4 regions of the Pantoea sp. Lij88 genome follow, and region 4 is predicted to be linked to each of the others. Evidence: riboswitches for the same ligand, from Rfam matches in the RefSeq annotation. Region 4 holds a riboswitch; each other region holds the start of a gene.
The links. Region 4 has a riboswitch for thiamine pyrophosphate ahead of PU624_RS00635 (TenA family protein). Riboswitches for the same ligand answer to the same signal wherever they lie in the genome.
Positions count from the first base shown of each region.

Region 1: linked by a shared signal. The riboswitch ahead of PU624_RS02345 (FAD-dependent oxidoreductase) and the one ahead of PU624_RS00635 (TenA family protein) in region 4 are both predicted to bind thiamine pyrophosphate.
Region 2: linked by a shared signal. The riboswitch ahead of thiC (phosphomethylpyrimidine synthase ThiC) and the one ahead of PU624_RS00635 (TenA family protein) in region 4 are both predicted to bind thiamine pyrophosphate.
Region 3: linked by a shared signal. The riboswitch ahead of thiM (hydroxyethylthiazole kinase) and the one ahead of PU624_RS00635 (TenA family protein) in region 4 are both predicted to bind thiamine pyrophosphate.

Region 1 covers NZ_CP118267.1:436,597-444,610, forward strand. Annotated here, with positions in the region: gene PU624_RS02295 (GNAT family N-acetyltransferase) at 1-25, shown strand, start outside; gene PU624_RS02300 (helix-turn-helix domain-containing protein) at 27-605, opposite strand; gene PU624_RS02305 (GNAT family N-acetyltransferase) at 669-1,178, shown strand; gene PU624_RS02310 (LysE family translocator) at 1,313-1,942, shown strand; gene PU624_RS02315 (GFA family protein) at 2,031-2,459, shown strand; gene PU624_RS02320 (P-loop NTPase family protein) at 2,475-3,020, opposite strand; gene PU624_RS02325 (hypothetical protein) at 3,228-4,115, shown strand; gene PU624_RS02330 (alkene reductase) at 4,268-5,386, shown strand; gene PU624_RS02335 (ArsR/SmtB family transcription factor) at 5,403-5,717, shown strand; gene PU624_RS02340 (cysteine hydrolase family protein) at 5,962-6,507, shown strand; TPP riboswitch at 6,571-6,690, shown strand; gene PU624_RS02345 (FAD-dependent oxidoreductase) at 6,822-7,766, shown strand; gene thiS (sulfur carrier protein ThiS) at 7,750-7,947, shown strand; gene PU624_RS02355 (thiazole synthase) at 7,950-8,014, shown strand, end outside.
Region 2 covers NZ_CP118269.1:3,755,751-3,763,764, forward strand. Annotated here, with positions in the region: gene nudC (NAD(+) diphosphatase) at 1-223, opposite strand, end outside; gene rsd (sigma D regulator) at 313-819, shown strand; TPP riboswitch at 972-1,072, shown strand; gene thiC (phosphomethylpyrimidine synthase ThiC) at 1,160-3,082, shown strand; gene thiE (thiamine phosphate synthase) at 3,085-3,711, shown strand; gene PU624_RS21425 (aminotransferase-like domain-containing protein) at 3,906-5,360, opposite strand; gene PU624_RS21430 (DUF1127 domain-containing protein) at 5,535-5,717, shown strand; gene rpoC (DNA-directed RNA polymerase subunit beta') at 5,773-8,014, opposite strand, start outside.
Region 3 covers NZ_CP118269.1:1,417,226-1,425,239, reverse strand. Annotated here, with positions in the region: gene PU624_RS10425 (mannitol dehydrogenase family protein) at 1-254, shown strand, start outside; gene PU624_RS10420 (GntR family transcriptional regulator) at 355-1,041, shown strand; gene thiD (bifunctional hydroxymethylpyrimidine kinase/phosphomethylpyrimidine kinase) at 1,094-1,894, opposite strand; gene thiM (hydroxyethylthiazole kinase) at 1,891-2,679, opposite strand; TPP riboswitch at 2,714-2,814, opposite strand; gene PU624_RS10405 (hypothetical protein) at 3,122-3,319, shown strand; gene PU624_RS10400 (AEC family transporter) at 3,417-4,376, shown strand; gene ahpF (alkyl hydroperoxide reductase subunit F) at 4,437-6,005, opposite strand; gene ahpC (alkyl hydroperoxide reductase subunit C) at 6,077-6,640, opposite strand; gene PU624_RS10385 (GNAT family N-acetyltransferase) at 6,876-7,331, shown strand; gene apbC (iron-sulfur cluster carrier protein ApbC) at 7,328-8,014, opposite strand, start outside.
Region 4 covers NZ_CP118267.1:117,121-125,134, forward strand. Annotated here, with positions in the region: gene PU624_RS00610 (DUF1479 domain-containing protein) at 1-251, shown strand, start outside; gene PU624_RS00615 (DeoR/GlpR family DNA-binding transcription regulator) at 334-1,083, shown strand; gene PU624_RS00620 (LacI family DNA-binding transcriptional regulator) at 1,080-2,096, opposite strand; gene ascF (PTS cellobiose/arbutin/salicin transporter subunit IIBC) at 2,352-3,821, shown strand; gene PU624_RS00630 (6-phospho-beta-glucosidase) at 3,858-5,288, shown strand; TPP riboswitch at 5,350-5,452, shown strand; gene PU624_RS00635 (TenA family protein) at 5,522-6,223, shown strand; gene PU624_RS00640 (ABC transporter ATP-binding protein) at 6,220-6,942, shown strand; gene PU624_RS00645 (ABC transporter permease) at 6,939-7,694, shown strand; gene PU624_RS00650 (ABC transporter substrate-binding protein) at 7,718-8,014, shown strand, end outside.

The sequences.
Region 1 (8,014 bases), 310 kb from region 4:
GCCGGATATCTATGCCACTAAATAACTCAGACGGGTCGCAGGACGATCACCGCATATCGACACGGCTTACTGGTGTTATTTCTGAAGACACAATCAGCCGGATCGCCCAGTTCCAGACAGTCACCAGCCGCCATTTCGTACGTGATGGACCCCGCGTCAAACGTCAATGACCCTTCCAGTACCCATATCAGCTGACGTCTTGAAATATAGGAAATCGCTGGCATCGGCACAGCGGTATTGGCCGGCAGCTCGACACTGACCAGATCGACCGGCATCTCACCCGGTGAAACGTGACGGCGCAGATAGCCGGTTTCAGGATCCTGCCATACCGGCTGGTTTTCATGCCTGACCAGCGTGCCGGTTTGCACCTCGGTCTGGGCCAGCAGTTGCGAGATGCTCATGTCAAAAGATCCCGAGAGGCGCGCTAACAGGACCGCCGTCGGGCTGCTCTCTCCACGCTCAATTTTGTGAATCATTGCCCGCGAAACACCGGAGTGATCGGCCAGCTCAGTCAGTGACCAGCCGCGTTTCTCTCTCTCTTCTTTGACCTTCTGTCCAATCCGGATATTCAGGTTGTCTTCTTTACTGGACATTTCATCTGGCATAATGGATAACTATCATAGTGTACGTTTCATCTACTTTAGTGAATGAGCAAAGGGGTGTCTACCATGATTATTCGTGCGGCTGTTGAAAGCGATGCTGATGTGATTGCTGAGATTTATAACGATGCTGTGCTTAACACCACGGCCATCTGGAATGAAAGCCAGGTCGATGTGGCTAATCGCATCGCATGGATACACAGTCGCCAGCAGGCGGGTTTTCCTGTGATTGTGGCCGCTGACGATGAAGATAGCGTGCTGGGATATGCTTCATACGGTGACTGGCGCCCCTGGGATGGATACCGTCACACCGTTGAACATTCTGTCTATGTTCATAAAAACGCGCGCGGACAAGGCATAGGTGATGCTCTGATGCGGACGTTAATCCAGCTTGCCTGTGAGGGCAAAAAACACGTGATGGTGGCGGGCATTGAATCGGAAAACAGGGCATCCATTATGCTGCATAAAAAGCTGGGTTTCGCTGAAGCGGGCACCATGAAAGAGGTCGGTAATAAATTTGGGCGCTGGCTGGATCTGACATTTATGCAGTTGCGACTGGATGACCGCAGTCATCCCTGATTATCAGCGCCTGTAAGTAAATGCGCTTGGGGTGGCAAACAGCCTCAGGCAGCTGAACGGCAGCGTGTGAATGAATTGTAAATTCATACGCCTGCCGATATAACAGAGTGATAATCCTCACCGCAGAGAAAATCATGGCGCTTTCACACGAGTTAATCCTGATCTTCACCACCTATTTTGTTGCCACGGCGAGTCCCGGCCCGAGCAATATGGCCATTATGGGTACGGCAATGAAAAAGGGCAGAGGGGCGGCACTGGCGCTGGCTGCGGGTGTGGTGAGTGGGTCGATGATTTGGGCGCTGCTGGCCGCCTGCGGTGTATTGACCGTGCTGGCAACCTTCGCACAGTTGCTGATTGCGTTAAAAATCGGTGGAGGGCTATATCTGCTCTGGCTGGCGTTTAAAGCGGGCAAATCTGCGTTACGCCGCACGGAAGCCAGTGACTTTACCGCCAGCGATGAACGGGTCGCCTATGGCAGGCTTTTCCGTCAGGGGATCCTGATGCATATCGGCAATCCCAAAGCGATTCTCACCTGGGTGGCGATTATGTCATTTGCGCTGAAGCCAGAGGGAACGGCTTCGACGCTACCGATCATTCTCTGTGGCTGTGCAGCGATTTGCGTCTTTGTGTTCGGCGGTTATGCTCTGCTGTTCTCAACTGCCGTGATGAGCGCCTTTTACCGCCGGATTCGTCGCGGACTCGATGCGTTGTTAGCCTGTTGCTTTGGACTGGCAGGGCTGAAACTGTTATTCAGCCGCAGCTAAATGCGGTTATTTGAGATTGAAAGCCGCTCCTGTTTGAATTTTTTAAATGACCAGGCAATCCCGGAATCCCTCCCTAAAAGGCGATCAAATGAAAGGCGCATGTCTGTGTGAAGCCGTGACTTTTGAAATAGCAGTGACACCCGAACGCTTTTATCGTTGCCACTGCTCACTTTGCAGAAAGCAAAGCGGAACCGGCTATAACCTTGCGACGCTGGTGAAGGAGGCTGACTTTAACTGGCTATCCGGTGAAAGCCAGATCGCTTCGTGGCGTAAACCGACAGGTTATCGCAACGATTTTTGTTCCCGCTGTGGCTCGACCGTGCCAAACCTGTTACGTGGCAAACCTTATATCTGGATCCCGGTGGGTTTATTGAATGACTCTGCTGATATGCAATGCATCGGGGATTACTGTACTGATGACGCCATGCCCTGGGACACGACCCGTTCAGAGACAAATCATGCCGGGCCCGTCGGAGCGCTGAACGATCTTCTGGCGAGCTTAAAGCTCGTTGATTAATCGCCGTTGCGCGGGTTACTGATTTTTTAGCTCCAGGCCCCAGTATTCCAGACAGGCTTTAACATCACCTGAAGACTGAAGCAGAATTTTTGGCAGTGTGACCTGGTCGTATAGCTTCTTATGGCGCTGCCGATTATTTGGGGCAGTGAGGATAATATATTTCAGCATCTCCAGGGTCATATGCTCTTTGCGCTTGCCGAGACCGCCAATTCGCGGTGTGGATGAGTAACATCTGCGAATATACCGAAGCAGCGCTACTGGCACTTTTACATCCAAAAGAATCAATCCTGTGGCGCGAGCGAGTCGCGCTTCAATGCATTTCGTGTAATTCCCATCCATTACCCATTTTTCCTGACTCACCGCGTCAGCGTGCAGGCGGAGAAACTCTGCCGGTGCTCTGGGAATCCATTGACTTCCCGGAAGATGGTGAAGTGTATCCAGATAAACGGCGGGTAAGGCTGTTTTGCGGGAAATAGCATCAGCTAAGGTCGATTTGCCGCTGTTCGACGGACCCATAATACAAATGCGCGGTCCGAGCGCGTCTAAAGAAAGTGCATTAATCACAACGTTTCCTCTGAATTTCCCTGTCAGGATGCGCTGATATGCTGGGGGCCAGCTTAAGATATCTGAACCCATGATGAAATAAAGTCATGTCGTCCTACCTTAAACCTTAAAAAGTTGCCTGAATCACGGATTGAATTTATCCCCGTAAAGATGAGTTACATCCTGCCGATTAATTGTTCAACCAAACAAACCGTAGAGGGCATTATGGGGTTAATCAGTGGCGTTACCACAGACGTGGCAAGAGGATATTCAGCCACGCTCATCACACCAAATACAGTATCGGACAGCATTAAAGAGAGCCTGACTGAAAAAGCGTTACCCGCCAGTGTGGTGGTCATCTCCCCCGAGGCAAGAGCGCGCCTGTTACAGGCCAGGGATGAACCCCTCTCAGCTGAGCAACAGGAAAAAAATCTCAAGGCACTGGCAGAGTTAAAGTCATCCGATCAGGGGGCGTCCGTTAACCTCGGCTATGCCCTGTTCAACGATCCCAACACCAGCTGGGATGCCAGCACATTTAAGCCACTTCTGAGTATGACGGCTGACAATACCCAGAGCTCGATGGATGACTTCGCCGCTGCCTTACATCAGGTACTGGCTGAAGGGCAGGTGGGGCGTAATCAGTACGATAACAGCGATACCTCTGAAGCCATGTCACTGACCCTGACTCAGTCTAAGCTGCATACTCTGATTGAAAAATATGTCTCCGGATCCCATCAGCAAAAGGCGACTCGCATCACCGATCAGATGATAAACGTCAAAGTGGCTATTCGAAACAGCGCGATGTTGTCGGGCGCTCAGGATATGCTGACGCTGGCGATGAATTATGGCACCCGTGATATGCAGGATAGTGCACGTGATAATCTTAAAGCATTTGAAAACGGTACCGCACGGCCTCAGGTTGAGCTGAACGGCATGATGAAAGCCATGAACTCGGGCAGTGATATGAATACTGTATTCAGCGCCTTTGCGGCTATCATTCGTGCCACGCCCAACCCCGGCAATGCTGCACAACCGTCTATAGATGGTGCGTTGAAGCAGCTGAATGTCTATCGCCAGCAATGGCAGGCGTTCACTGAAAAATACGCTTCTTAATGTTCTGATGATCCTGCAGCTGGCCTGAGTGTGACGTCTGCAGGATTACCCCTCTGATAAACGATCCCCGAACAGAAAGCACGGATTACACATTTACAAATTTAAATGTGTAAATATAATGGCGCCTCTTAAACACCAGAGGACTTACTGTTATGCCGTCACTTTTTACCCCCCTGAACCTGGGCGATCTTAAACTTCGCAACCGCATTGTCCTGCCGCCGCTGACGCGCTGCCGCAGTGAACAGCCGGGCAACATTCCCGGCGAGTTGATGGTGGAGTATTACCGCCAGCGTGCCAGCGCGGGACTGATGGTCACCGAAGGCACCCAGATTGAGCCTCGCGGGCAGGGTTATGCATGGACGCCGGGGATCCACAGCGAGGCGCAGATCGCGGGCTGGAAAAAGGTCACGGAGGCGGTACATCAGGAAGGCGCCACGATTTTCTGCCAGCTCTGGCATGTTGGCCGCGTATCTCATAATGAACTTCAGCCAGGCAAGCAGCCACCGGTAGCGCCTTCAGCCATCGCAGCCGACAACGTCCGGGTGTTTATTGAAACCGGGCCAGGCGCGGGGATACTGACTGCACCCAGCGAGCCTCGGGCACTGACCACAGAAGAAGTGAAAGAGATTGTGGCGCTGTACAAACGCGCAGCGGAGAACGCCAAAGCCGCCGGTTTCGACGGCGTGGAACTGCACTCCGCCAACGGCTATCTGATTAACCAGTTTATTTCAGAACATACCAACTTCCGTAAGGATGAATATGGTGGCTCAGCAGAGAATCGTCTGCGCTTCCTGCGTGAAGTCGTTGAGGCCGTCAGCTCGGTGTTTGGCAGCCATCGCGTGGGCGTCCGGTTTGCACCGCTGTTTTCCAGTACCGATGAAGAGCGCGTCTATCTTGGCCTGGTTGAAAGCGATCCCCACGCGACCTACATCCGTGCCGCAAAGCTGCTGAATGAACTTGAAGTTGGCTATCTCTCAATTGCTGAAGCGGACTGGGATAATAGCCCGGACATGCCAGAGAGTTTCCGCGTTGCGCTGCGGGAAACATTCCGGTCTCCGATCATCTATTCAGGTCGCTATACGGCAGAAAAAGCGCAGCATGTGCTGGAAAAAGGCTGGGGCGATCTGTTTGGTTTTGGCCGATCATTCATCGCCAATCCCGATCTGCCCGCGCGCATTCAATCAGGCTATCCGCTGAATGAGGTCGATAACGCCTCCCTGTATGGCGGTACTGAGAAAGGCTATACTGACTATCCTGTTTTTCAATCCTGATATTTTGTGAGGCGGCATGTCCCCCGAAAATGCCCTGAAGTTACTGTCCAACCCGACCAGAGTGGCAGTGCTGAAGTGGCTTAAAAATCCTGATGAAGCGTTTGCGGGCTATACCCAGCTCTATCCCTTCGATCAGTATGGCGTCTGTGCCAGCCTCATACAGGACAAGGCGGGCTTATCACAGCCCGCCACATCGTTATGCCTGAAAGCCCTTCACAGTGCAGGTCTGGTCGAAGCCAGCAAAGTGGGAAAATGGACCTATTATCGTCGCGCCGAACCGCGCATTCGTGAAATCACTGGTGCGGTGACGCAATCACTTAAGGCGCTTTAAAAGCGACAGCATTCAGGATAGTGTAGATTCCAGCCCCCTCCTGTTGAGGGTGACGCTTCCCGTATTCTTAACTCAGGATCAGAAAATGTTTATGTCAGTTCTGTCTTTCACCACCGTCACCACCACCGCGCTCAGCGGCGGCGTGGGCGACTTTGTGACTGGCACCTGACACAACAGATTCCCACTCCCCGCCGAACCGGACGGGGACCTGTTCTCCGTTCTTAAAACTGAATGGAGCCAGGTCATGATGACATCTGAAAGTGCACTTTTAATCATCGATATGCAGCAGGGCCTTTTTCATGGTCCAGCGGCGCCTTTCGCCGCAGACAGCATTCTGTCGACTATCACTCTGCTTATCACCAAAGCACGGCAGTCTGATGTGCCCATCTTTTTTGCCCGCCATATCGGGCCTGATCATTCCCCCTTCAACGAACAAAGCCCGCTGACTCGCCTCATCCCGGAATTGCAGGTTAACCCGCAGGCAGATATCGTCTTCACAAAACGATATCCCAGCTGTTTCAGAGAGACCGGCCTGCACCATCAGCTCAGGCAAAGAGGCGTTAAACAACTGGTGATAGCCGGGATGAAAACGGAGTTCTGTGTTGATACGACCTGTCGCGCCGCACCGGAACTGGGTTTTAACGTCGTGCTGATTTCCGATGCGCATACCACCGTCGATAATCCGCATCTCTCTGCGGAGAAGATTATTGGTCATCATAATCAGACACTGGCGGGACCCTTTGTGACGCTGGCAACCGCCGCTGACTGGTCGTCCGGGTCGGCCCTTTAATGCCGATATTCATGTGCTGCACTTCGCCCGCGGCTTGACGAAGCCGCCCGCTTAACTTACAACTAAACGCGTCAGGGGAGTCTCGCCAGAGAGACTGAGAGGCTAATAGCGCATCGCGCGGCTTAGCGACCCTTAGAACCTGACCCAGTTGATACTGGCGTAGGAAGACGGGTATCGCATCAGATACTTGCCGCAGGAGCGCGTTCGCGATGCTTCTGCCTTTTCCCTCTGTATCACGGGTCATCGTTAACTGATAACGAGGCCAAAGTGAAATATCTTATCCTGAATCTCTCTGTTCCTGTCCGGTGGCTACCATGAGCCGCTGGTCGGTGCTCGGCAGCGGCGTGGCCGGGCTGTGCGTCGCCACACTGCTTGTGGAGCGCGGAGAAACTGTCGAAATCATTACGCAGCCAGACTGTCGCGCGGCCTCCCACTGGGCGGGCGGCATGCTTGCGCCCTGGTGCGAAGCGGAAAGCGCGCCTCAGCAGGTGATCGAATGGGGTCAGCACGCTGCGGGCTGGTGGGCGCAACGCGTTGATGGCGTGGTGCAGCAGGGCACGCTGGTGGTAGCGCCGCCGCGTGACAGCCGCGAGCTGACGCGCTTCGCCAGCATGACCCTGAAGCATCAGTGGGTCGCACCGGGTGACATCGAACCGGCGCTGGAAAATCGCTTTGCCCGCGGCCTGTTTTTTGCGGCTGAGGCGCATCTCGATCCCCGCCGCGCCCTGCAGCAACTGCGCGACAAACTGCAGCAGGCTGGCGTCCCTTTTCACAGCGGTAACCCCACCGGCAAAATCATCGACTGTCGTGGCATCCATGCCATTGACCAGCAGCCCGCCTTGCGTGCTGTGCGGGGTGAGATGCTGATCCTGCAGACGTCCGACGTTCAGCTCTCCCGTCCTGTCCGGCTGCTGCACCCCCGCTTTCCCTGCTATCTGGTGCCGCGCGCAGGCGGGCACTTCATGCTGGGTGCCACGATGGTCGAAAGCCATGACAGCAGCCCGATCAGTGCCAGGGCGATGATGGAGCTGCTCAGTGCCGCTTATAGCCTGCATCCGGCGCTGGCCGAAGCGCGGATCGTGGAGAGCGGCACCGGCCTGCGTCCCGCTTACCGACAGAACCTGCCTGAAGTCCGCTATGAAAATGGCCGTTTCTCGTTAAACGGGCTTTACCGTCACGGCTTTTTACTGGCACCGATTATGGCTGAAAAACTCATGCTGCAACTTACTCAGGAGATGACTCATGCGAGTTCAACTTAATGGACGCCCGATTGAAACCGATGCAGAGACGCTGGCAGAGCTAATGGCGGAGCAGCAGATCGACCCGCGCACCGTCGCCACCGCGCTGAACGGTGAGTTTGTGCCGCGCAGCCTTTATGCCAGCCAGCAGCTTGAGGCGGGCAGTCAGCTGGAAATTCTGTCACCGATGCAGGGGGGTTAATCATGTTCTATCACTTTACGCCGCAATCCCGCTTTCTGCTCGGTACCGCCGGCTATCCCTCACCGGA
Region 2 (8,014 bases), on a different replicon from region 4:
CCTGATCGATGAGCTGCCGGACTGAAAACATATCGGAGGTGCGAGGCTCACAAATCAGCCAGACTTTCTCCCCCTGCCATTCTCCAATGGTCCGGGCCTTACTGCCGGTCAAACCAAATTTTTCGGCGTTTCCGTGGGGTAAATCACCTTGTGGCAACCAAAGTTTCTGTTCATGGCTGACAATCCACCATCCAGCGTCTACGCTTGAGATTTCGCATTGCATTTATTTCGTCATCCTTAGCGTCAATTCGCACGCTGAAGCCCTGATGTTAAGTGTGTAGATAAACAACTATAACTCACATGGAGTTAGATATGCTTAACCAGTTAGACGTCCTGGCTGAACGCGTAGGTGGCAGTAATGAACTGGTCGATTCGTGGCTTGAAGCCCGTCGTCAGCTGCTGGTGACCTATTATCACCTGGTCGGTCTTAAACCCAATAAAGAGGCGCTGACGCGTCTGGATGAGCAGGCGCTGGACAACTTCTGCCACGGCCTGGTCGATTATCTTTCTGCGGGTCACTTCAGTATCTACGAGCGCGTCATCAGTGAAATGAGTGGCGACAGTCCGATGATTGCTGCCGCGCAGATCTATCCTCCGCTGGAAGCCAACACCGAGCGTCTGATGCAACTGTATGACGGTCACCTGCAGCAGGCCATTGACGACGAAAACTGCATGACTTTCCAGCAGGCGCTGTCTGAAGTGGGTGAAGTGCTGGAAGCACGCTTCACGCTGGAAGATAAGCTGATTCAGCTGGCATGGGATAACAAACTTGTCCCCCCGCCGGTAGCGAATGACAGCCATATCGCCCGTCCGGCGTAATGACTATCACAGGCAAAGGGGTTGAGATTATCCCGTAGCCCTTTTATGCTGAACAGGTTCTGAGGAGTGCTCTCCAAAGAACCTTTTTTATTTTCGCTTTGAAATGTAAGGTTTTTACGCCCGAGTCTCTTATCAGACACCCGCGTGAAAACGGCTTCTTGTCGGAGTGCCCAGTTGGGCTGAGACCGTTAATTCGGGATCCGCGGAACCTGATCAGGTTAGAACCTGCGAAGGGAACAAGAGTAAAACTTCTCTGTATGTCAGCACGCTTGTGCTGCTTATACGGTTACTCCTTCCGAACTCCGGACAAGCATCGTTCCCCCTTAACTGGAAGATTGCTATGTCTGAACCAAAAATGACCCGTCGTGAACAGCGTGCCCAGGCGCAGGAATTTATCGATTCTCTGCAAAGCGGCAGTGCCTTTCCCCAGTCCCGTCGCATCTGGATTAACGGCAGCCGGGAAGATATTCGCGTTCCCATGCGTGAAATCACCCTCAGCCCGACCCACATCGGCGGCAGCAAAGAACAGCCTCTCTATGAGCAGAATGAAGCGGTGCCGGTCTATGACACGGCGGGTGCCTATGGCGATCCTGCGGCACAGATCGATGTGCATCGTGGCCTGGAAAAACTGCGTGCCCGCTGGATTGCTGAACGCGACGACAGCGAGCTTCTCGAACAGAACAGCTCGGGCTATACCCAGCAGCGGCTGGCTGACGAGGGGCTGGATCATCTGCGCTTCGATCATCTTCCGACTCCGCGCCGCGCCCGCGCAGGCCGCCGCGTCACGCAACTGCACTATGCCCGCCAGGGGATGATTACCCCGGAGATGGAGTTTATCGCCCTGCGGGAAAACATGGGCCGTGAGCGAATCCGCAGCGAGGTGCTGCTGCAACAGCATCCAGGCCACAGTTTTGGCGCGCATCTGCCAGCCAGCATCACACCCGAGTTTGTGCGTCAGGAGGTCGCTGCCGGACGCGCCATCATCCCTGCCAATATCAATCACCCGGAATCGGAGCCGATGATCATTGGCCGCAACTTCCTGGTTAAGGTCAACGCCAACATCGGTAACTCGGCGGTGACCTCTTCCATTGAGGAGGAGGTGGAAAAGCTGGTCTGGTCGACTCGCTGGGGTGCCGACACGGTGATGGATCTCTCAACCGGCCGTTATATTCATGAAACGCGCGAATGGATTTTGCGAAACAGCCCGGTGCCTATCGGGACCGTGCCGATCTATCAGGCGCTGGAAAAAGTGAATGGCGTGGCCGAAGCGCTGAACTGGGAAATTTTCCGGGACACGCTGCTCGAACAGGCGGAACAGGGTGTCGATTACTTCACTATTCACGCGGGCGTGCTGCTGCGTTATGTCCCGATGACGGCGAAGCGTCTGACCGGGATTGTTTCGCGGGGTGGATCGATCATGGCGAAATGGTGCCTGTCGCATCATCAGGAGAGCTTCCTGTATGAGCACTTCCGTGAGATCTGTGAAATCTGTGCCGCTTACGATGTCTCCCTGTCCCTGGGCGACGGCCTGCGTCCGGGTTCGATTCAGGATGCCAACGACGAGGCGCAGTTTGCCGAACTGCGAACCCTGGGCGAACTGACCCGCATTGCCTGGCAATATGATGTTCAGGTGATGATTGAAGGTCCGGGCCATGTGCCGATGCATATGATCCGCCGCAATATGACTGAACAGCTCGACCTGTGCGATGAAGCCCCCTTCTACACGCTTGGCCCGCTGACCACCGATATCGCCCCCGGCTATGACCATTTCACCTCAGGTATTGGTGCCGCCATGATTGGCTGGTTTGGTTGCGCCATGTTGTGTTACGTCACCCCCAAAGAGCATCTGGGTCTGCCTAACAAAGAGGATGTGAAGCAGGGATTGATCACCTACAAAATCGCGGCGCATGCCGCCGATCTGGCCAAAGGCCATCCGGGTGCGCAGATCCGTGATAACGCCATGTCCAAGGCACGCTTTGAATTCCGCTGGGAGGATCAGTTTAATCTGGCGCTGGATCCGCATACGGCGAGGGCGATGCATGACGAAACCCTGCCGCAGGAGTCGGGCAAGGTGGCCCATTTCTGCTCGATGTGCGGCCCCAAATTCTGCTCGATGAAGATTTCTCAGGAGGTGCGCGAGTTTGCTGCACGTCAGGATGCCCGCGCAGAGCCGGTCGAAGTGGGCATGGCGCAGATGTCAGACCGTTTTCGCAGCCACGGCGGCGAACTGTATCACCCTGCCGATGCCATTAAGGAGGAGTAACGATGCCCGCATTCCCTGCTACCGCCCCACGCCTGGGGCTTTATCCGGTGGTTGATAGCCCCGAGTGGATTGAACGCCTGCTGGAGATGGGCGTTCGCACGCTGCAGCTGCGCATTAAGGATCAGCCCGATGAGATCGCCGAGCCTGCCATTGCCCAGGCAATTGCGCTGGGTAAACGCTATGACGCGCGCCTGTTTATCAATGACTACTGGCAGCTGGCAATAAAACATCAGGCTTATGGCGTACATCTGGGTCAGGAGGATCTGGATGTGGCCGATCTTGCCCGGATTCATCAGGCCGGATTGCGTCTGGGACTCTCCACCCATGACGATGCTGAACTGGATCGCGCGCTGGCAATCCAGCCCTCTTACATCGCACTTGGGCATATTTTCCCGACGCAGACCAAAGAGATGCCTTCTGCGCCGCAGGGCATTGAACAGCTGAAGCGGCACCTGACACGCCTGACGCATATTCCCACCGTGGCGATTGGCGGTATCTCGATTGTACGGGCACCTGAGGTGCTGGCAACGGGCGTGGGCAGTATTGCGGTGGTGAGTGCGATTACCCAGGCGGATGACTGGCGTGAAGCAACCCGGACTCTGCTGGCGCTGGCAGAACCCGCCAGCTAGGGATTTGTGGAACCTGTCGCGCATTAGCGGCTGCAAAACAGGTAATGCCAGCGTTCTCGCGGGAAAGCGGCGCGCAAACGTATGTTTTGCCGCTGGCGCTCTGTGATCCAACACCTTAACGTGGCATCCGTCAGGTTAAGGTTATCTGACCAGGGCCGGATCCCTCCTCTTGCCGGCCCTGCTTCTTCTTGCCGCTATGCGGGAGAAGAGGCGGAAGTCTGTGTCTCATGTTCGCACGAGATCATCGCGCGTTCGACAGCCGCACCCACCAGCGCCAGCGCCTGTTCAGTCTGCTCGTTGATGGGCAGCCCGTAGTTTAAGCGCAGGCAGTTACGGTATTTACCCGAGGCCGAAAACAGTGAGCCTACGGCAATCTGAATTTTTGACTCGCGCAGTTCGCGGTTAAGCCGGACCGCGTCAAATGCTTCTGGGAGTTCTATCCACATCAGAAAGCCGCCCTGAGGACGGGAAACGCAGATGCCGCAGGGAAAATAGTGGCGTACCCAGCAGCTAAAGGTTTCATAGTTGCGATGATAAATTTGCCGCATCCGGCGCAGATGGGGCTGATAATGGCCCTGGCGGATAAACTCGGATACCGCATGCTGAGGCTGCGTCGCGGTGGAGCCTGTGACGATATATTTCATATGCAGCACGCGGTCGCGATAGCGTCCTGGTGCAACCCAGCCGACGCGCAGACCCGGCGCCAGCGTTTTGGAAAAGGAGCTGCACAGCAGAACCCGGTCATCAAGATCCAGCGCTTTAATGGTGGATGGACGCGGATATTCCCAGGCAAGCTCACCATAAACATCATCTTCAATCACGGCCGCATCAAACCTTTGCGCCAGCGCCAGCAGTGCCCGCTTACGCTGCTCAGGCATGATGAACCCCAGCGGATTATTACAATTCGGCACGACAACGACGGCTTTGATCGGCCATTGATCAAAGGCCAGCTCCAGCGCTTCCAGACTGATGCCCGTTACTGCATCCGTCGGGATCTCAATGGCCCGAATGCCAAAGCCGCGCAGGGTTTGCATGATGCCGTGAAATGACGGTGACTCAACGGCAATGATATCGCCCGGCTCACAGACTGCCCGAACGGCGACCGATAACGCTTCATGGCAGCCGGTGGTGATCACAATGTCATCAGCGGTGAGCTGGCAGCCGCTGTCTATCGCCAGCCGTGCAATCTGTTGCCGCAGCGCGAGAACACCATAGAGATTGTCATAATTCAGCAGCGCCATGTCCTGCTTCTGCGCCTGCCGGCTGAAGGCTTTCCACAACGGCTTGAGCGTCGGCTGCGTCAGGTCGGGCATGCCGCTGCCCAGCTGCAGCACATCATCTTCCAGACGACTGTTAATCAGTTCCAGCACCGCATCCCACTGCGTCACCTCAACCGGCCGCTGTGCGGGACGGGTCAGCGCAGGCATCGGGGGCGTTGCTTTGCGTGAGGCGACAAAATAGCCGGAACGCGACTGTGGCGTGATCATCTGCTTCTCTTCCAGCAGATGATAAGCCTGCTGCACGGTGCTGATACTGACGCCATGTTCGGCACTCAGACTGCGGACCGAAGGCAGGCGCTCACCACTGCGATATAACCCCTGTTCAATGCGCTGAGCCAGCAGCGTGGCAAGATGTTCATAGCGGGTCATTGTATTTCCTCTGACTCAGATAGTGAGCAGTAACCAGTACAGTTATGCTTCTTTTCTACCATTCAGATCCCCGTTACCGCAATCTGTATGTTAAAAAAAGGTGATTTTTGCGTCTGTATCATACAGAGTGATCCCCTGAAAATAGTCCTCAGACACTTCACTGAGGGTACTATCATGGGATACGACGAGAATCGCGCAGCTAAACCGTTTACAGGCACGCCTTACAAGCTGGTTCGTTACTTATGGCGCAGTTATAAACGCTGGCAGCTGCGGCGGGAGACGCGCGTCATCCTGTCGAAACTGAGTGACAGTCAGCTGAAAGACATTGGTCTTGGCCGCAATGACTGGAATGCCTGAATCAGAGACAAAAAAAAACCCTGCCGAGGCAGGGTTTTTATCAGGTAAAGGACGATTAATCGTCTTTGTTGCCGCCGAGACCGGCGTTCAACAGTTCAGCCAGACTGGCTGAGGCTTCATCCGCAGTAACCTGCGGTGCAACCGGAACTTCACCTGCCGCTTTGCGGCGCATACGATCCTGATGGTACGCATAACCGGTACCGGCTGGGATCAGACGACCCACGATGACGTTCTCTTTCAGGCCGCGCAGTTCATCGCGCTTACCTGCTACTGCTGCTTCGGTCAGGACACGTGTGGTCTCCTGGAACGATGCTGCAGAGATGAACGATTCGGTAGCCAGTGACGCTTTGGTAATACCCAGCAGGTCACGCATGAAGGTTGCGCCAACTTTTCCGTTCGCTTCCAGATCACGGTTAGAGATCTTGATGCGAGAGAATTCAGCCTGCTCACCTTCCAGGAAGTCTGCACTTCCTGCGCTCACGATGGTTGCTTTACGCAGCATCTGACGAACGATGACTTCGATGTGCTTATCGTTAATCTTAACGCCTTGCAGACGGTAAACTTCCTGCACTTCGTTAGTGATGTAACGGGTCACCGCATGCACGCCACGCAAGCGCAGGATGTCATGTGGAGACTCTGGGCCATCGGAAACCACATCACCGCGCTCAACACGTTCACCTTCGAACACGTTCAGCTGACGCCATTTCGGAATCATCTCTTCGTATGGCTCGCTACCATCCAGCGGAGTGATAACCAGACGACGCTTACCTTTGGTCTCTTTACCGAAGGAGATGATGCCGCTGATCTCCGCCAGAATAGCTGGCTCTTTCGGACGACGCGCTTCGAACAGGTCAGCAACGCGTGGCAGACCACCGGTAATATCCTTGGTACCGCCAGATTCCTGCGGAACACGCGCTAACGTGTCACCAGCGCTGATCTTAACGCCATCTTCCAGCTGTACAATCGCTTTACCTGGCAGGAAGTACTGAGCCGGCATGTCGGTGCCCGGGATCAGAACGTCGTTGCCGTTGGCATCAACAATTTTCAGCGCAGGACGCAGATCTTTACCGCCCGCAGTACGTTCAGCACTGTCCAGAACCACCAGCGAAGACAGACCGGTTAAGTCATCTGTCTGACGGGTAATGGTCTGGCCATCAACCATGTCCGTGAAGCGAATGAAACCGCCCACTTCGGTGATGACTGGCATGGTATGCGGATCCCAGTTTGCGACGGTTTCGCCCGCTGCAACCTGCTCGCCATCACCTTTCGCCATGGTAGAACCATAAGGAACTTTATAGCTCTCTTTGGTACGACCAAATTCGTCGATCATTTTCAGTTCGACGTTACGCGAGGTGATCACCAGCTTACCTGCCGAGTTCGTTACGGACTTGGCGTTGGTCAGCTTGATGGTACCTTTGTTCTTCACCTGAATGCTGGATTCAGCAGCCGCACGTGATGCCGCACCACCGATGTGGAACGTACGCATCGTCAGCTGTGTACCAGGCTCACCGATGGACTGTGCCGCGATAACACCGATCGCTTCACCTTTGTTGATGATGTGACCACGTGCCAGGTCGCGACCGTAGCAATGCGCACACACACCAAAGTCGGTTTCACAACCTACTACTGAGCGGACTTTCAGGCTGTCGACTGAGTTCAGTTCCAGCACGTCACACCAGTGCTCATCGAGCAGCGTGTTGCGTGGGACCAGAATATCAGCAGTGCCCGGCTTCAGAACGTCTTCAGCAGTCACACGACCCAGTACACGTTCACGCAGTGGCTCTTTAACGTCGCCACCTTCGATGACAGGCGTCATCATGATGCCTTCGTGTGTACCACAGTCGTCTTCGGTAACGACCAGATCCTGTGCAACGTCAACCAGACGACGCGTCAGATAACCGGAGTTCGCTGTTTTCAGTGCGGTATCCGCAAGACCTTTACGAGCACCGTGGGTTGAGATGAAGTACTGAAGTACGTTCAACCCTTCACGGAAGTTCGCCGTGATTGGTGTTTCGATGATGGAGCCATCTGGCTTCGCCATCAGACCACGCATACCGGCCAGCTGACGAATCTGTGCTGCAGAACCACGCGCACCGGAGTCGGCCATCATAAAGATGCTGTTAAAGGAAACCTGGCGCTCTTCTTCACCGTCGCGGTTAATCACGAGTTCGGTAGAGAGGTTTTCCATCATCGCCTTGGCAACACGTTCGTTGGCTGCTGCCCAGATATCGATGACTTTGTTGTAACGTTCGCCAGCGGTTACCAGACCAGACTGGAACTGCTCCTGAATCTCAGCC
Region 3 (8,014 bases), on a different replicon from region 4:
GCTATGTCGGCGGCGTGGATGAAAAGGGTCAGCCGATTGAGATCCGCGACCCGATGCAAAAGCAGCTGGCTGAGTGCGTTGCCGCCAGCGACGATGGCGAGGCCCGCGTGCGGGCACTACTCTCTCTTCGCGAGGTATTTGGTGAGGACCTGCTGCAAAATGGAGACGTGGTTGCCCGACTGACGGCCTGGTATCAGCAGCTGACTACGCAGGGCGCTCGCGCCACGGTGCATCGGTGTCTCAACCACGGCTAAAGGCGCTGAAACAAAGCGCTGGCGCAGATGCAGCACCCTGATTAGACTGACACTTTCCCATCGTGCTGGCCTCTGCCAGCCGTAATATGGATATTGCTGCATGTCGATCGCCTATACCATTACTACCAGCGAACCGGTGAATCAGCAGATTTACCGTTATCTGCGCAAAGATATCGTCACCTGCGCAATTCAGCCGGGCTCGCTGCTCTCTGAAAAAGAGGTGTCCGCGCGCTTCAACGTCTCACGCCAGCCAGTGCGCGAAGCGTTCATCAAGCTGGCCGAAGCCGGACTGGTACAGGTATTGCCGCAGCGCGGCACTTTCGTGCGCAAAATCTCCGCTAAGCGGGTGGCGGATGGCCGCTTCATCCGTGAAGCAGTGGAAGTGTCTGTGGTTCGTCGCGCGGCGCTGGAGATTAATGATCCAGCCCTGATGGCGCTGGAACACAATCTGCAGCTGCAGCGCATGGCGGCTGAGCGGCATGACAGCCAGGGCTTTCTGACTCTGGACGATGAATTTCATCGCCTGATTGCTGAAAGCATTGACTGCAAGCTGGCCTGGGAGACGGTGGAGAACATCAAAGCCGCCATGGACCGGGTGCGGTTCCTGACGCTGAGTGAGGTCTCTCCGCCGGAAAAAGTGATTGAGCAGCATGAAGAGATTTATGCCGCGCTGAAGCGTCACGACGCCGATGCCGCGGAAGCGGCAATGCGTCATCACCTGCAGGAGATGATCTTCTCGATCACCCCGATTGCCGAACGTAACAGCGCCTGGTTTGAAGCACCCTGAACCTGAAACCGCCCGCACCGCCTGATCAACAGGCCGATGCGGGCCTTCGTCGTTACCACCATTGATGAAAATGGTGAACCGGCCCGATACCCTTTCCGACCTCCAGCGAATCCGCCTGTAACAGCGCCTGCTGTAACCAGTTTTTAGCTTCCCCTATCGTCTCTGCCCAGTCAGCATGACGCGGACGCAACGCGGCTAACGCAGCCGACAGCGTACAGCCGGTGCCATGTGTATGACGGGTATCCACGCGCGACGTACTGAATCGCTGCTCTGCTGAAGGCGTAAGCAGCCAGTCCGGGCTTTCGTCCGCCGCCAGGTGACCGCCCTTCATCAGCACGGCCTGACATCCCAGGGCCAGCAAGGCTCGTCCCTGCTCGCGCATCTCCGTCTCATCTTTGGCAATCCCGCAATCCAGCAACGCCGCCGCTTCCGGCAGATTAGGCGTGATCAGCGAGACCTGCGGCAGTAACAGCTCCCGTACGCTGGCCACGGCATCTGGCGAGAGCAACGCATCACCACTTTTCGCGACCATGACCGTATCCAGCACCACAAAGGGGATCGCCGCATGCTTTAGCCGGGCGGCAACCTGTTCCACGATGGCCGTTTCTGACAGCATGCCGATTTTTGCGCTGTCGATGCGCACATCATCCAGCACCGAGTCGAGCTGGGCGGCAACAAAGTCAGGTTCAATGCGATAAACCGACTGCACGCCCTGCGTATTTTGTGCCACCAGCGCGGTAATAACGCTGGTGCCATAGGCTCCCAACGCGGAAAAGGTTTTCAGATCGGCCTGAATACCTGCGCCACCGCTGGGATCGGTACCGGCAATCGTCAGGGCATTAATGCGCTTCATGATTTCGCCTCCAGCGTCCAGAGTGCATCGATAAACGCCGTGGCAAAGCTGCCCGGCCCGCACGTCTGCGCCGCTGCCTTTTCCCCCGCCAGGGCCATGACCTGGCAGGCAGCAGCGACATTCAATAAACGATCGCCAGGCAGACTGCTGAAGCCCGCGACCACAGCCGAGAGCGCGCAGCCGGTCCCGACCACCCGCGTCATTAACGGGCTTCCCCCGCTTATGGCGAGGAATCGCTGACCATCGGTGGCATAGTCCACTTCTCCGGTAACGATCACCAGCGTGTTCCAGGTCTCAGCGAGATGCTGTGCCGCATCGAGTGCCGCATCGGCCTGATGCAGCGTATCGACACCGCGCCCGCCGCTGGCCTGCTGTGCCAGCGCCAGAATCTCTGACGCATTTCCCCGGATTACCGCCGGTTGCTGACTTAGCAACTGCTGGCAGAACTCACTGCGTAGCGTCAGCGCACCGACGGCAACCGGATCGAGTGTCCAGGGTGTGCCCGCCTCTCTGGCAGCGATGACCGCAGCCTGCATCGCCTGCTGGCGTTCGCGGGTCAGGGTGCCCACGTTAATCAGCAGCGCATCGGCAAAGCGGCTGAACTCTGCGGCTTCCTCAGCATCAATTACCATTGCAGGTGAGGCATTAAGTGCCAGCAGTACATTGGCGGTGAAGTTCTGAACCACGTCATTGGTCATGCAGTGCACCAGCGGTGACTGACGGCGGAAAGTGTGCAGGATGGGCGCGAAGTGCGCGGCAGAAAGGTGTTGAGATTGATGTGTCATCGTAGCTCCCAACCGGCGAACAAGAAGGCGAATGCGGTCAGGCATCAGACTTCCCTACGCTGGCATTATCCAGTTCAGGTCAGCGGGTTTTTCTCAGCCCTTTCCGTGTGGAAAGCGGCACCCCGAGTCGTGTTACGGCTTGCAGCATAGGAGAGCTGTGCGGCGAAAGCAAGCGACACCAGCCCGGCAAATAATCAGAGCTGAAACAATTCACATGATCCCGATCAACTCATGACGGTGGAAAAAAAGGCTTAATGCTGCGGGCTCACGGGATACCTCTTTATAGGTAACTCTGGTTATTACCCGAACGGGTAATATTTCCCGCAGTCATTCTGGTTTCTCCATAATAATTAACCTGCTCGCAGCGTCATCGTAAAAAACAAATTATTTCATTGAGTTAGAAAACTTCTGAAGCGGAACTTCATACTATTCAGGATGTATGATGCGATTGTCAGCGCTTATTCCACACCGCCATCGATGGCAGGACATTATTATTGAACGTCAGGGCGCCGTCGCGCCAAATGGCAGACATTACCTTTCCACCTATCTTTCCGCGCGTTGTCCGGGCTGCGGCGAAATAATCCATCGTGTCTATTACCGGGATATCAGCGACCAGCAGGCGCGTCGCTGGCTCGGGTAGCGTCCCGGCTACGGTCAATCCAGACACTGTTACAGTTAACAGTTAGTTAGCAATTTGTTAGTCTGATAACTAATCATCGTCTGACCAGACTCTCTCTATGCCACTGCTGTTTGAAAGCTTAAGCCATCAAATTTATCTGTCAGCCCCGCTGTTTATCCTGATCCTGCTGGGATACTGCCTGACGCGCCTCGGAAAATGGCCCGCCAGCATCAGCGAAGGAATGAACCGCTTTGTGTTTAACGTCGCCCTGCCCTGCATGCTGTTTCGGGTGATGAGCACGTTCTCGCAGAGTCCGCCGGTGGATGCACGCCTGTTACTGGCTTTCTTCGGCAGTTGCCTGCTGGTGTTTATCGTGGGGCGACTGCTGGCAACAAGGCTGTTTAATCTGGATGGCGTAGCAGCTTCGGTGTTTGCGCTGGGCGGCATCTTTTCCAATAACGTGATGCTGGGGATCCCGGTGGCCACGGTGCTGCTCGGGCCTGAAGCCCTGCCTCCGGTGGCACTGGTGCTGGTGTTTAACAGCCTGATCCTCTGGACCTTACTGACTGTTTCGGTCGAGTGGGCAAAACAGGGAAGTTTCTCGCTGGAAGGTCTCTGGCGCACCCTGATCGGCGTGCTGAAGAATCCCCTAATCATCGGCATTCTCAGCGGGACGGCCTGGAGTTTTCTGCAGCGCCCGTTGCCGCTGCTGGCCGCGGAACCGCTAAAGATGCTGGCTTCGCTGGCAGCGCCCCTGTCGCTGGTCACCCTGGGCATGAGCCTGGCGCACTATCGGGTGCGGGATGGGTTAAAAGAGAGCTATACCATCTGCCTGCTGAAGCTGGTGCTGCAACCGATGACGGTATGGGCTATCGCGTGGCTGACCGATCTGCCGCCGCTGGAGAGTAAAGTGGTGGTGCTGCTGGGATCGATGGCGGTCGGGGTTAACGTCTATCTGATGTCGCAGAAGTTCAATGTCATTACCGGTCCGGCGGCGGCCAGCATGCTGTTTTCAACGGTGTTTGCGGCAGTGACAACGCCGATATGGATGATGCTGATGACGCTGGCGGGCTATTAACAGGCCAAAAAAAGCCCCTCAGCACGGATGCTGAAGGGCTATTGTCTGGCTGACTAAACGTTATTCAGCTGATTTGGTGCGAATCAGATAGTCAAAAGCACTCAGTGAGGCTTTTGCACCTTCGCCGCTGGCGATGATGATCTGCTTGTACGGCACGGTGGTGCAGTCGCCCGCTGCGAACACGCCTTTCAGGCTGGTTTCGCATTTACCATCGATGATGATCTCACCCATTTTGTTGCGCTCAACCGCGCCTTCCAGCCATGGGGTATTCGGCAGCAGACCGATCTGAACGAAGATACCCGAGAGCGGCAGCTCATGGGTGGTCTGCGTCGTACGGTCAAGATAGTGCAGGCCGGTCACTTTGGTCCCGTCGCCTTTCACTTCAGTGGTCTGTGCGTTCAGGATCACATCAACGTTCTTCAGGCTGCGCAGTTTATCCTGCAGTACCTTGTCGGCACGCATCTCACCGGCAAACTCCAGCAGCGTAACGTGTTCAACGATACCCGCCAGGTCAATGGCCGCTTCCACGCCGGAGTTGCCGCCACCGATCACGGCCGTGCGCTTGCCTTTAAACAGCGGGCCATCACAGTGCGGGCAGTAGGTGACGCCTTTGGTGCGATATGCTTCTTCACCCGGCACACCCATGTTGCGCCAGCGTGCGCCGGTCGCCAGGATGATGCTGCGTGATTTCAGCACGGCGCCGGAGGCGGTTTCGATGGCGTGCAGTCCGCCCTCTTTCGCCGCCGGGATCAGTTTGATGGCGCTCTGGCTTTCAATCACATCCACGTTGTAATCATCTACGTGTGCACGCAGTGAACCCGCCAGTTTTGCCCCTTCGGTTTTCGGTACGGAGATATAGTTTTCGATATCCACCGTGTCCAGCACCTGGCCGCCAAAACGTTCGCCCAGCAGGCCGGTACGGATACCCTTACGCGCTGAGTAGATGGCTGCCGCTGCGCCCGCCGGGCCGCTGCCGATAATCAGGACTTCATAGGCGTCACGCTTGTTCAGCTCTTCCGCTGCACGTTTATCCGCGTTGGTATCCACTTTGCTGACGATTTCCGCCAGGCTCATGCGGCCCTGACCAAACTCTTTACCATTCAGGTAAACCGCTGGCACGCCCATCACGTTGCGTTCCTGAATCTCGTTCTGGAACAGGCCACCGTCAATAGCGGTGTGGCTGATGCGCGGGTTAATCACCGCCATCAGGTTCAGCGCCTGAACGACGTCAGGGCAGTTATGGCATGAGAGTGAATAGTAGGTTTCGAAATGGAAGTCGCTATCCAGCGCCGCGATCTGATCCAGCAGGCTCTGTGCTTCCTTCGACGGATGCCCACCGGTCTGTAACAGCGCCAGCACCAGTGAGGTAAATTCATGACCCAGAGGGGAACCGGCAAAACGCGGGCCGCTGTTCGAACCTGGGTTGGTGATCAGAAATGAGGGCTTACGCACCTGACGATCGTTCTCTTCGCGGAAGCTGACTTTGTCAGACAGGCCGGCGATATCAACCAACAGTTCACGGATCTCGGTTGATTTTGCACCCTCATCCAGGGTGGCAATCAACTCAACAGGTTTGGTTAATTTCTCAAGGTAGGCCTTGAGCTGAGTTTTCAAATTTGTGTCGAGCATAGTGATATCCTGGTCAAAAAATCGGGTGCCGCAGCACCCGATTGGAGAATGATCGAAAGGGCGAAGCGGGATTAGATTTTGCCAACCAGGTCCAGGGACGGAGCCAGCGTTGCATCACCTTCTTTCCATTTAGCCGGGCACACTTCACCTGGGTGAGAAGCCACGTACTGAGCCGCTTTCACTTTGCGCAGCAGGTCAGAGGCGTCACGGCCAATGCCTTCAGCAGTGATTTCGATTGCCTGGATAACGCCTTCCGGGTCAACAATGAACGTACCACGGTCAGCCAGACCTTCGTCTTCACGCATGATTTCGAAGTTACGGGTCAGGGCGCCAGTCGGGTCACCGATCATCGTGTATTTGATCTTCGCGATGGTGTCTGAAGAACCGTGCCAGGCTTTGTGGGTAAAGTGGGTGTCGGTAGAAACGGAGTAGATGTCTACGCCCAGTTTCTGGAACTCTTCGTAATGGTCAGCCACGTCGCCCAGTTCGGTCGGGCAGACGAAGGTGAAGTCAGCTGGATAGAAGAAGAACACACTCCATTTACCTTCAACGTCTTTCTCGGTTACGTCGATGAATTCGCCGTTTTTGAATGCTGCGTTTTTGAACGGCTTGATTTTGGTATTGATAATAGACATCTGGTGGCCTCCGTTAAAATATGTGATGCAGGTTACATAATTTTCGGGCCAACATCTAATATGCGGACGTTATCAATCTGATAAACGAAAGCTATCAAACGCTGAGAGCCTGATGCTCTCTGGCCCGGCAGGCAGTGTACAGCGATTTACGTGACATTTAACCCGCTTTATCTTTTCGCGCGTCTGCGTGAATCGCTGCTAGTTTTGAAAGACCGGATTAAAAGGGAGCTGACCTGTGGAGATTCGTCCGTTTACGGAAGCCGATCGTCCTTTTCTGCGCACGCTGTTTCTGGCGGCGCGACGACACAACTGGCGCTGGCTGGATGGCAGCGAGTGGCAGCTGGAAGATTTTGATGGCGTCATTCTGGGGGAAACCGTGCTGGTCGCGGAAGCTGACGGCCAGAGGGTCGGTTTTGCGGGCCTGCTGGAGAACGATAATTTCCTGCACAGCCTCTATGTCGATCCTGCCTGGCAGGGTCGCGGCGTGGGCAGTGCGTTGCTTGAGGCGGTAGAGGCGCGCTTTACCTCGACCGGCGCGTTGAAGTGCCTGCAGAAGAACAAAGCGGCGCAGGCGTTTTACCTGAAGCATGGCTGGAAGATGATTTCACAGGGCGAAGGCGAGCACGGGGGTTACGTGTTGATGCACTACCCGCTGGCCTCGCAGTATGCCAGCGGGTCGGGTCGGGCTTAAAGCGCGCGGAAGGCGATATCGCCGGGGATCACTTCGCCCTGCCAGTAAAGCTGAGCCGCGACGCGTCCGGCCAGCTGGCGATAGAGCGCGGTAAACTCGCTATCGGGCCGGCGAATCACCGTCGGCTCGCCTTCATCGAGATCTTCGCGCAGGTCGATGTGCAGTGGAAGCTGAGCCAGCAGCTGCGTCTGATAATCTTCGACCAGTTTCTGCGCGCCGCCGGTGCCAAAAATCGGCTCGTGGAAGCCACACTGACTGCAGATATGCAGACTCATGTTCTCCACCACGCCCAGCACCGGCACATTGACCTTTTCAAACATCACCAGCCCTTTGCGGGCATCAATCAGGGCGATATCCTGCGGCGTCGTGACCACCAGCGCACCGGTCACCGGCACGTTCTGCGCCAGCGTCAGCTGAATGTCGCCGGTGCCTGGCGGCATATCCAGCACCAGATAATCCAGCTCCGGCCACATCGTCTCATTGAGCAGCTGCATCAGCGCTTTGCTGGCCATCGGCCCGCGCCACACCATCGCATTGTCATCCGTCACCAGATAACCAATGGAGTTAGTTGCCAGGCCGTGCGCCATGATCGGCGCCATATGGGTGCCATCCGGCGAGGTCGGCCGCTGATCCTGGGTGCCGAGCATGTTTGGCACTGACGGGCCATAGATATCGGCGTCAAG
Region 4 (8,014 bases):
GGTGGCATTGTGATGTGATCCACGCGGTGGCGCCGGTGGAAGATCAGCAGGGCTGGGGCAACGTGATGTATATCCCCGCGGCGCCGATGTGTGACAAAAACCGCGCCTATGCCCGGCGGGTTGCACAGGCCCTGGAACAGGGTCGTTCGCCTGGCGATTTCCCGCCGGAAGATTATGAAGCGACGTGGGAGCAGCGGTTTAAGCCGGAAGATCTCAATCTGAATGGCCGGCGCTCACTGGATTTAGCCTGAGCCGGACCCCGCGTCGCACCCCGGCGCGGGGTAATCCTGATACACTGCTGTCTGGCTGCTTTTTTACGATGAAAACTCACTTATGAACCCGCGACATCATCAGATTATTCAACTGGTTAATAGCCGTGGCAGCGTAACGGTCAGTGACCTGGCGCAGCTCACCGGCGTTTCCGAAGTGACGGTGCGGCAGGATCTGACGCTGCTGGAGCGTGACCGGCTGCTGCGCCGGGTTCACGGCTCAGCGCTGGCACTGGACAGCGATAACGTCGGCACCCGCATGAATACCCGTTATCCCCTCAAGCAGGCGCTGGCGCAGCATGCGGCCAGTCTGGTGCAGCCGGGGGAATCGATATTTATCGAGGGCGGCAGTACCAATGCGCTGCTGGCCCGTGCGCTGGCTGACCGGGCCGATCTTACGCTGATTACCGTCAGCCACTATATTGCCCAGCTTCTTCGGGAAGCCGCCTGTGAAGTGATTGTGCTCGGGGGATTGCTGCAGAAAAGCAGTGAGTCGGTGGTCGGCCCACTGACCCGTTACTCCCTCCAGCAGGTACATTTTCACCGGGCGTTTGTTGGCGTGGATGGCTGGCATCCGGAGACCGGGTTCACTGGCCGCAATATGCTGCGCTGTGATGTGGTGGATGCGGTGCTGGCGAAAGGCGCTGCAAGCTACGCCCTGACTGATGCCTCTAAATTTGGGCAGATTCATCCCTATCCGCTCTCATCCGGTTATCAGGTCGGTCATGTCATTACCGATGAGACGCTGGATGCGGCAACAGTCGGACAGCTCAGTGAACAGTCGATTGAGGTGATGCAGATCGCGGCGGGTTAATCGGCCACGGGCCCTTTGGTGACGGAATCGCGCAGCATCAGGCTGGCCGTGAAAGGCGCCTGGGTGTGCCAGTCACCGCCGTCCAGCATGGTCAGCAGGCGGTTAATCGTCTCATCAATCATCTCCGTGACCGGCAGTTTCATGCTGGATAACGACGGCGTGATATAGGGCGCCAGCGGAATATCATCGAAGCCAATCACCGAGACCTGACCGGGCACCGCCATGTTGCACTCGGTCAGCCGCTTAATGGCACCAATCGCCATCTCATCATTACTCGCCACCAGCGCAGTAAAGGGAACGTTGCGTTTCAGCAGCTGGTCCACGGCCGCCATGCCGCTCTGCGCCGTCCATTTCCCGGCCACAATACGGCGGTCATCGGCTGCAATACCTTTAGCAGCCAGCGCGGCGCGATAGCCGGAAAGGCGCTCGACGCCGGTCGGGGAATCCAGTGAGCCGGTGATAAAGGCGATATCGCGATGTCCCTGACTCAGCAGATGGCTGACCGCCGTGGCGCTACTGGCGTGCTGATCGCTGTAAATACAGTAGCTGTGGTTGACGCGCAGCCGACGGTTGATCACCAGAATCGGCTGTTTGTGGCGGGAGATAATCGCATCCAGCGCGTCAATGCTCAGAAAGCGCGGGTAGATAATGATACCGTCACAGCGCAGGTCGAGCAGAAACTGAATCGCCGCCTCTTCCTGCTCAGCGGTGTGTTTGCCGTCCGCCAGAATCAGCTGGCGGCCCTGCTGCTCCATCATGCGCGCGGAATGTGCCATTAATTCAGTGAAGTAGCTGCCGCTGTAGAGCGTGTTGGTGATCACCAGTCCGATGGTCTGAGAGGTTTTCGTCGCCAGGTTGCGCGCCAGCAGATTGGGTCGGTATCCGGTTTCCGCAATCGCCTTTAACACCCTTTCACGTTTTTCCTGCCCGACATAGCCATTGCCAGAGAGCACACGTGACACTGTCGCTTTCGAGACGCCCGCCCTGTCTGCCACTTCCTGAATCGTTGCCATGGTGATGCTCCTTTGCTGCGTCGTCCTGCAGTCTACCTAAGCCTCTCAATGTTGGAAATATTTACCCGGCCTGCGCACGAAGTTAACGGCGCCAGTCGGGTGACGCACCTCACAAAAAAGAAATCTGCCTGATTTCACCTCTTGTCGGCGCGATTAAAGCCCTTCATGATTTTGTGAAACCGGTTTCCTATTTGCCTGCTTGCAGGCGCAAAAACATAAAACCCTGACCGATTTACCCTACAGAGAAGAACGATCATGCCCATGAACTATGCCGAGGTGTCACGCGCCATTGTCGATGCGCTGGGCGGCCTCACCAATATCGAAGCCGTCACTCACTGCATGACCCGTCTGCGGTTTGTGGTGAAAGATGAAACGCAGATCGACATGCCCCGCCTCAAAGCGATTAAAGGCGTTATGGGTGTGGTACACAACGACACTCAGTGCCAGGTGATCATCGGGAACAACGTGTCGCAGGCCTATCAGGCCGTGCTAGCGCTGGGATCGCCCGGCGGCGCTGCACCGACCGTGCCGGTAAAACGCAAAATTACCCTGCGAGGCATCGGCGCAGGCATCCTGGATGCGCTGGTAGGCACCATGTCGCCGCTGATCCCGGCCATTATTGGCGGGTCGATGGTTAAGCTGCTGGCGATGATCCTGGATATGGCGGGCGTCTTCGAAAAAGGCTCGTCAACGCTGGTGATCCTCAACGTGATTGGCGACGGCGCATTCTTCTTCCTGCCGATCATGGTGGCGGCCTCTGCGGCGCTGAAATTCAAAACCAATATGTCGCTGGCAATCGCCATTGCCGGTGTGCTGGTCCATCCCAATTTTGTTGATCTGATGGCAAAAGCGGCACAGGGTCAGCACGTTGAATTCGCCTTTATCCCGGTGACAGCGGTGAAATATACCTACACGGTGATCCCGGCGCTGGTGATGACCTGGATCCTGTCGCACATTGAGCGCGGCGTGGATCGCATTACCCCGGCCGTGACCAAAAACTTCCTGAAACCGATGCTGATCGTGCTGATTGCTGCGCCCATCGCGATTGTGCTGATTGGCCCGATTGGCATCTGGATCGGCAGCGGCATATCCGCGCTGGTCTACACCGTCCATGGCTATCTTGGCTGGCTGTCGGTTGCGATTATGGGTGCCATCTGGCCGCTGCTGGTGATGACCGGGATGCATCGGGTATTTACGCCGACCATCATCCAGACCATCGCCGAGACCGGCAAAGAAGGCATGGTGATGCCGTCTGAAATTGGGGCCAACCTGTCGCTGGGCGGATCGTCCCTGGCGGTGGCGTTCCGGACTAAAAATCGCGAACTGCGCCAGACCGCACTGGCGGCGGCGGCCTCGGCCATCATTGCCGGCATTTCTGAACCGGCGCTATATGGCGTCGCGGTGCGCCTTAAACGCCCGCTGATCGCCTGTCTGATCAGCGGCTTTATCTGCGGCGCGGTCGCGGGCATTGGCGGGCTGGCCAGCCACTCAATGGCCTCACCGGGTCTGTTCACCAGCGTACAGTTCTTCGACCCGGCTAATCCCATGAGTATCGTCTGGGTCGGTGCGGTCATGGTGTTGTCGGTGGTGCTGTCATTTGTGCTGACGCTGCTGTTAGGGTTTGAAGATATTCCTGAAACTGAAACTGAAACGAAATCCGAAGCCGGAACCGCCGCGCAACCTGTGCCGGTTACCGAACGCACTAACGCGATTAATAGTCACTAAAGGAAAGGGTCACGCTGACCCGGAAAAGAGGATTGCATGTCTTATTCAAGGTTCCCGCAAGGATTTTTATGGGGCGGCGCACTGGCCGCCAACCAGAGTGAAGGCGGCTTTCGTGAAGGCGGAAAGGGCTTAACCACCGTCGATATGATCCCGCATGGCCCGCATCGTATGCCGGTCAAACTGGGTCTGGAAAAGCGTTTTACCCTGCGTGACGACGAATTTTATCCCAGCCATGATGCCATCGATTTCTATCACCGCTATCGGGAGGATATCGCGCTGATGGCGGAGATGGGGTTCAGCGTGTTCCGCACTTCGATCGCCTGGAGCCGTCTCTATCCCAATGGGGATGAACTGACGCCTAATCCGGAAGGCATCGCCTTTTACCGCGCGGTCTTCGAGGAGTGCCGGAAATATCATATCGAACCGCTGGTCACGCTCTGCCACTTTGATGTGCCGATGCATCTGGTCACGGAATATGGTTCGTGGCGTAACCGCAAGATGGTGAACTTTTTTGCCCGTTATGCCCGCACTTGTTTCGAAGCGTTTGATGGGCTGGTGAAGTACTGGCTGACGTTTAACGAGATCAATATCCTGCTGCACAGCCCGTTTTCCGGCGCCGGTCTGGTATTCGAACCGGGTGAGAATAAGGAGCAGGTAAAATACCAGGCAGCACATCATGAACTGGTTGCCAGCGCACTGGTCACGCGGATCGCGCATGAGGTCAATCCGGCTAACCAGGTCGGCTGCATGCTGGCCGGTGGCAACTTCTATCCGTGGTCGAGTAAACCGGAAGATGTCTGGGCGGCGCTGGAGAAAGATCGCGAAAACCTGTTCTTTATCGATGTGCAGGCGCGCGGCGCTTATCCGGCCTATGCCGCGCGGGTGTTCCGTGAAAAAGGCGTGACGCTTGAGATCGAAGCCGGTGATGCCGACATTCTGAAAAACAGCGTCGATTTCGTCTCGTTCAGTTACTACGCTTCACGCTGCGCCTCGGCGGAGATGAATGAGCAGAACAGCAGTGCCGCCAACGTGGTGAAATCCCTGCCTAATCCTCACGTGCCGCGCAGCGAGTGGGGCTGGGGCATCGATCCGCTCGGCTTACGCATTACCATGAACATGATGTATGACCGCTACCAGAAACCGCTATTCCTGGTCGAAAATGGCCTGGGTGCGCGCGATGAAATCGACGCGAATGGCGAGATTAATGATGATTACCGCATCAGCTATCTGCGTGAACACATCCGCGCCATGGGCGATGCCATCGAAGATGGTGTGCCGGTGATGGGTTACACCAGCTGGGGCTGCATCGATCTGGTTGCCGCCTCAACCGGTGAAATGAGCAAGCGCTACGGTTTCGTTTACGTTGACCGTGACGATTTGGGCAACGGCACGCTGGCGCGCACGCGCAAGAAATCGTTCTGGTGGTATAAGAAAGTGATTGCCAGTAACGGGGCCGATCTTGAGTGACAATGTCACTTAATATCGCGCACGCGTGCCGTTGTACTCCGGCACTAATTATCGTATAACGAATGTCTCCGAGGGGTGTCCTGTAATGGGCTGAGATGGCGAAAGCCGAACCCTTTGAACCTGATCTGGGTCATGCCAGCGAAGGGACGGGTCGGCAGATTTTTCTGCATTATCTCCTGCACTATCCCCTGTTCCAGACCGTATGCCCGGATCTCCCTGTTACTGGAGATCCCATGTCACATCCGCTTTTCGAAACCGGCTTTTATGGTCGTCTGCGCCAGCAGGCGGGCAGTCACTGGCACGCTTATGTCGCGCACGATTTTGTGCAGCAGCTCGGTCAGGGCACGCTGCCACCCGCCGCATTCCGCCACTATCTCACCCAGGATTATCTCTTCCTGCTGCACTTTGCCCGTGCCTGGGGTCTGCTGATCAGCAAACTCTCAGAGCCAGCCGCGTTGCGCAGCGCGACGGCATCGCTCAACGCCATCGTCAGCGAACTGCCGCTGCATCTGGCTTACTGCCAGCAATGGGGCATCAGCGAGGCGTCAATGGCGAGCGAACCCGAGGCCATGGAAACGATCAACTATACCCGCTACGTGCTGGACGTGGGTCACACCGGGGACGCGCTGGAACTGATGACTGCGCTGATGCCCTGTGTTGCTGGTTACGCTGAAATTGGCCTGACGCTGCTGGACGATCCTGCGACACGCTTTGAGGGAAATCCGTACGCTCCATGGATAGAGAACTATGGGGATGAATCTTACCTGGCGGGCGTCGGTTCCTCACTCCTGCTGTTTGAAGCCCTGGCTCAGCAGCGCGCGGGTGAACAACGTTTTAACCCGCTGACTGAGATTTTCACCACCGCAACCCGGCTGGAAGCGGCGTTCTGGCAGATGGGTCTCAATAGTGCTGCCCCTCTTCAGGTCAGTCCATGAACCCGCCGGGGATTTCAGTTCGCCAGCTCTGCCTGACGCTGGGTCAGCAGCAGCTGTTCAGCCAGCTTGATCTGGAGATCGCGGGCGGCGCTTTTACCGCTTTGCTGGGTGCCAGCGGCGTGGGTAAAAGCAGCCTGATGCGGGTCATTGCGGGTCTGACACCCCCGACCTCCGGACAGATTAGCGGCAGCGATGGCCTGCCGCTGACCGGGCGCATCGCCTGGATGGGGCAACAGGATTTGCTCTATCCCTGGCTCACGGTGGAACAGAATGTCTGCCTCGCGAGTCGCCTGAACGGGAAGAAAGCCGATCGCGACTGGGCGCAGCATCTGCTGGAACGGGTAGGTCTGAGTCACTGTGCCCGCGCGCGGCCCGCGACACTCTCCGGCGGGATGCGTCAGCGTGCGGCGCTGGCTCGCACCCTATACACCCGTCAGCCGATTGTGCTGATGGATGAGCCGTTCTCCGCGCTGGATGCACTGACGCGGACGCAGATCCAGACGCTGGCCGCGGAAGTGCTGGTCGGTCACACCGTACTGCTGATTACCCATGATGCCGCAGAAGCCTGCCGGCTCAGTCATCATCTGCTGGTGATCGGTTCTGCGGGAATAGAAGCCGCATCCCCACTCCAGGGTCAGCCACCGCGGGCAGCCGATGACATCCATGTTATCCAGAGTCAGGCCGCCCTGCTGAAACAGCTAAGCAGGATAGCCGGATGAGATCACGTTTAGCCGGACTTCACCGGGGAGTCACGCTGTTTGCAGGACTGATTGCGCTGTGGTGGCTCGCCACGCTGACCTCTATTCCGGCGTTTCTGCTGCCCTCGCCCGCTGCGGTCGCCGCCGCGCTGTGGCAGAACGCGGACTATCTGAGCCATCACACGCTGATTACCCTGATTGAGATCCTCAGCGGCATGGCGCTCGGCGTGCTGCTGGGTAGTGTGCTGGCGCTGGGCATGACGTTTTCGCCGTGGTTACAGCGCTGGATGATGCCGCTGGTGATTACCAGCCAGGCGATTCCGGTGTTTGCCCTGGCCCCCCTGCTGGTGCTGTGGTTTGGCTTTGGTATGAGCGCCAAAGTCGCGATGGCCGTGCTGGTGATCTTCTTCCCGGTAACCTCCACCTTTTTTGATGGCCTGCGTCGCGTCACGCCCGGCTATCTCGATCTGGCCCGCACTATGGGCGCTTCACCCACCGCACAACTGCGTCATGTCCGACTGTTAGCGGCGCTGCCCGCGCTGGGTTCGGGCCTGCGGATGGCGGCGGCCGTCGCGCCAATCGGCGCGATCATCGGTGAATGGGTCGGCTCAGCCGAAGGGCTGGGCTTCGTGATGCTGAATGCTAACGCGCGGATGCAGAGCGACATGTGTTTTGCCGCGCTCTTCATTCTGGTGCTGATGACGCTGGCGCTGTGGCTGTCTGTCGATCTCCTGCTGCGCCGCCTGATTACCTGGGCACCTGAGACAATTTAATCACCTGAAAAATGAGAAAAACCATGACTAAACTGCCCCTCTTTACCCTGCTGTTCAGCGCCTCCTTAGCCAGCCAGGCTCAGGCGATGGAAAAACTGACGCTGGTGCTCGACTGGTATATCAATCCCGATCACGCGCCGATTATGGTGGCTCAGCAGACCGGCGCGTTTGCAGCCGAAGGGCTGGACGTGAACATTGTGCCGCCTTCCGATCCGGCGCTGCCGCCGCGGCTGGTGGCAGCAAAGCAGGCGGACCTGGCGATTACCTATCAGCCGCAGCTGCATTTCTTCGCCGATCAGGGCCTGCCGCTGATGCGGGTA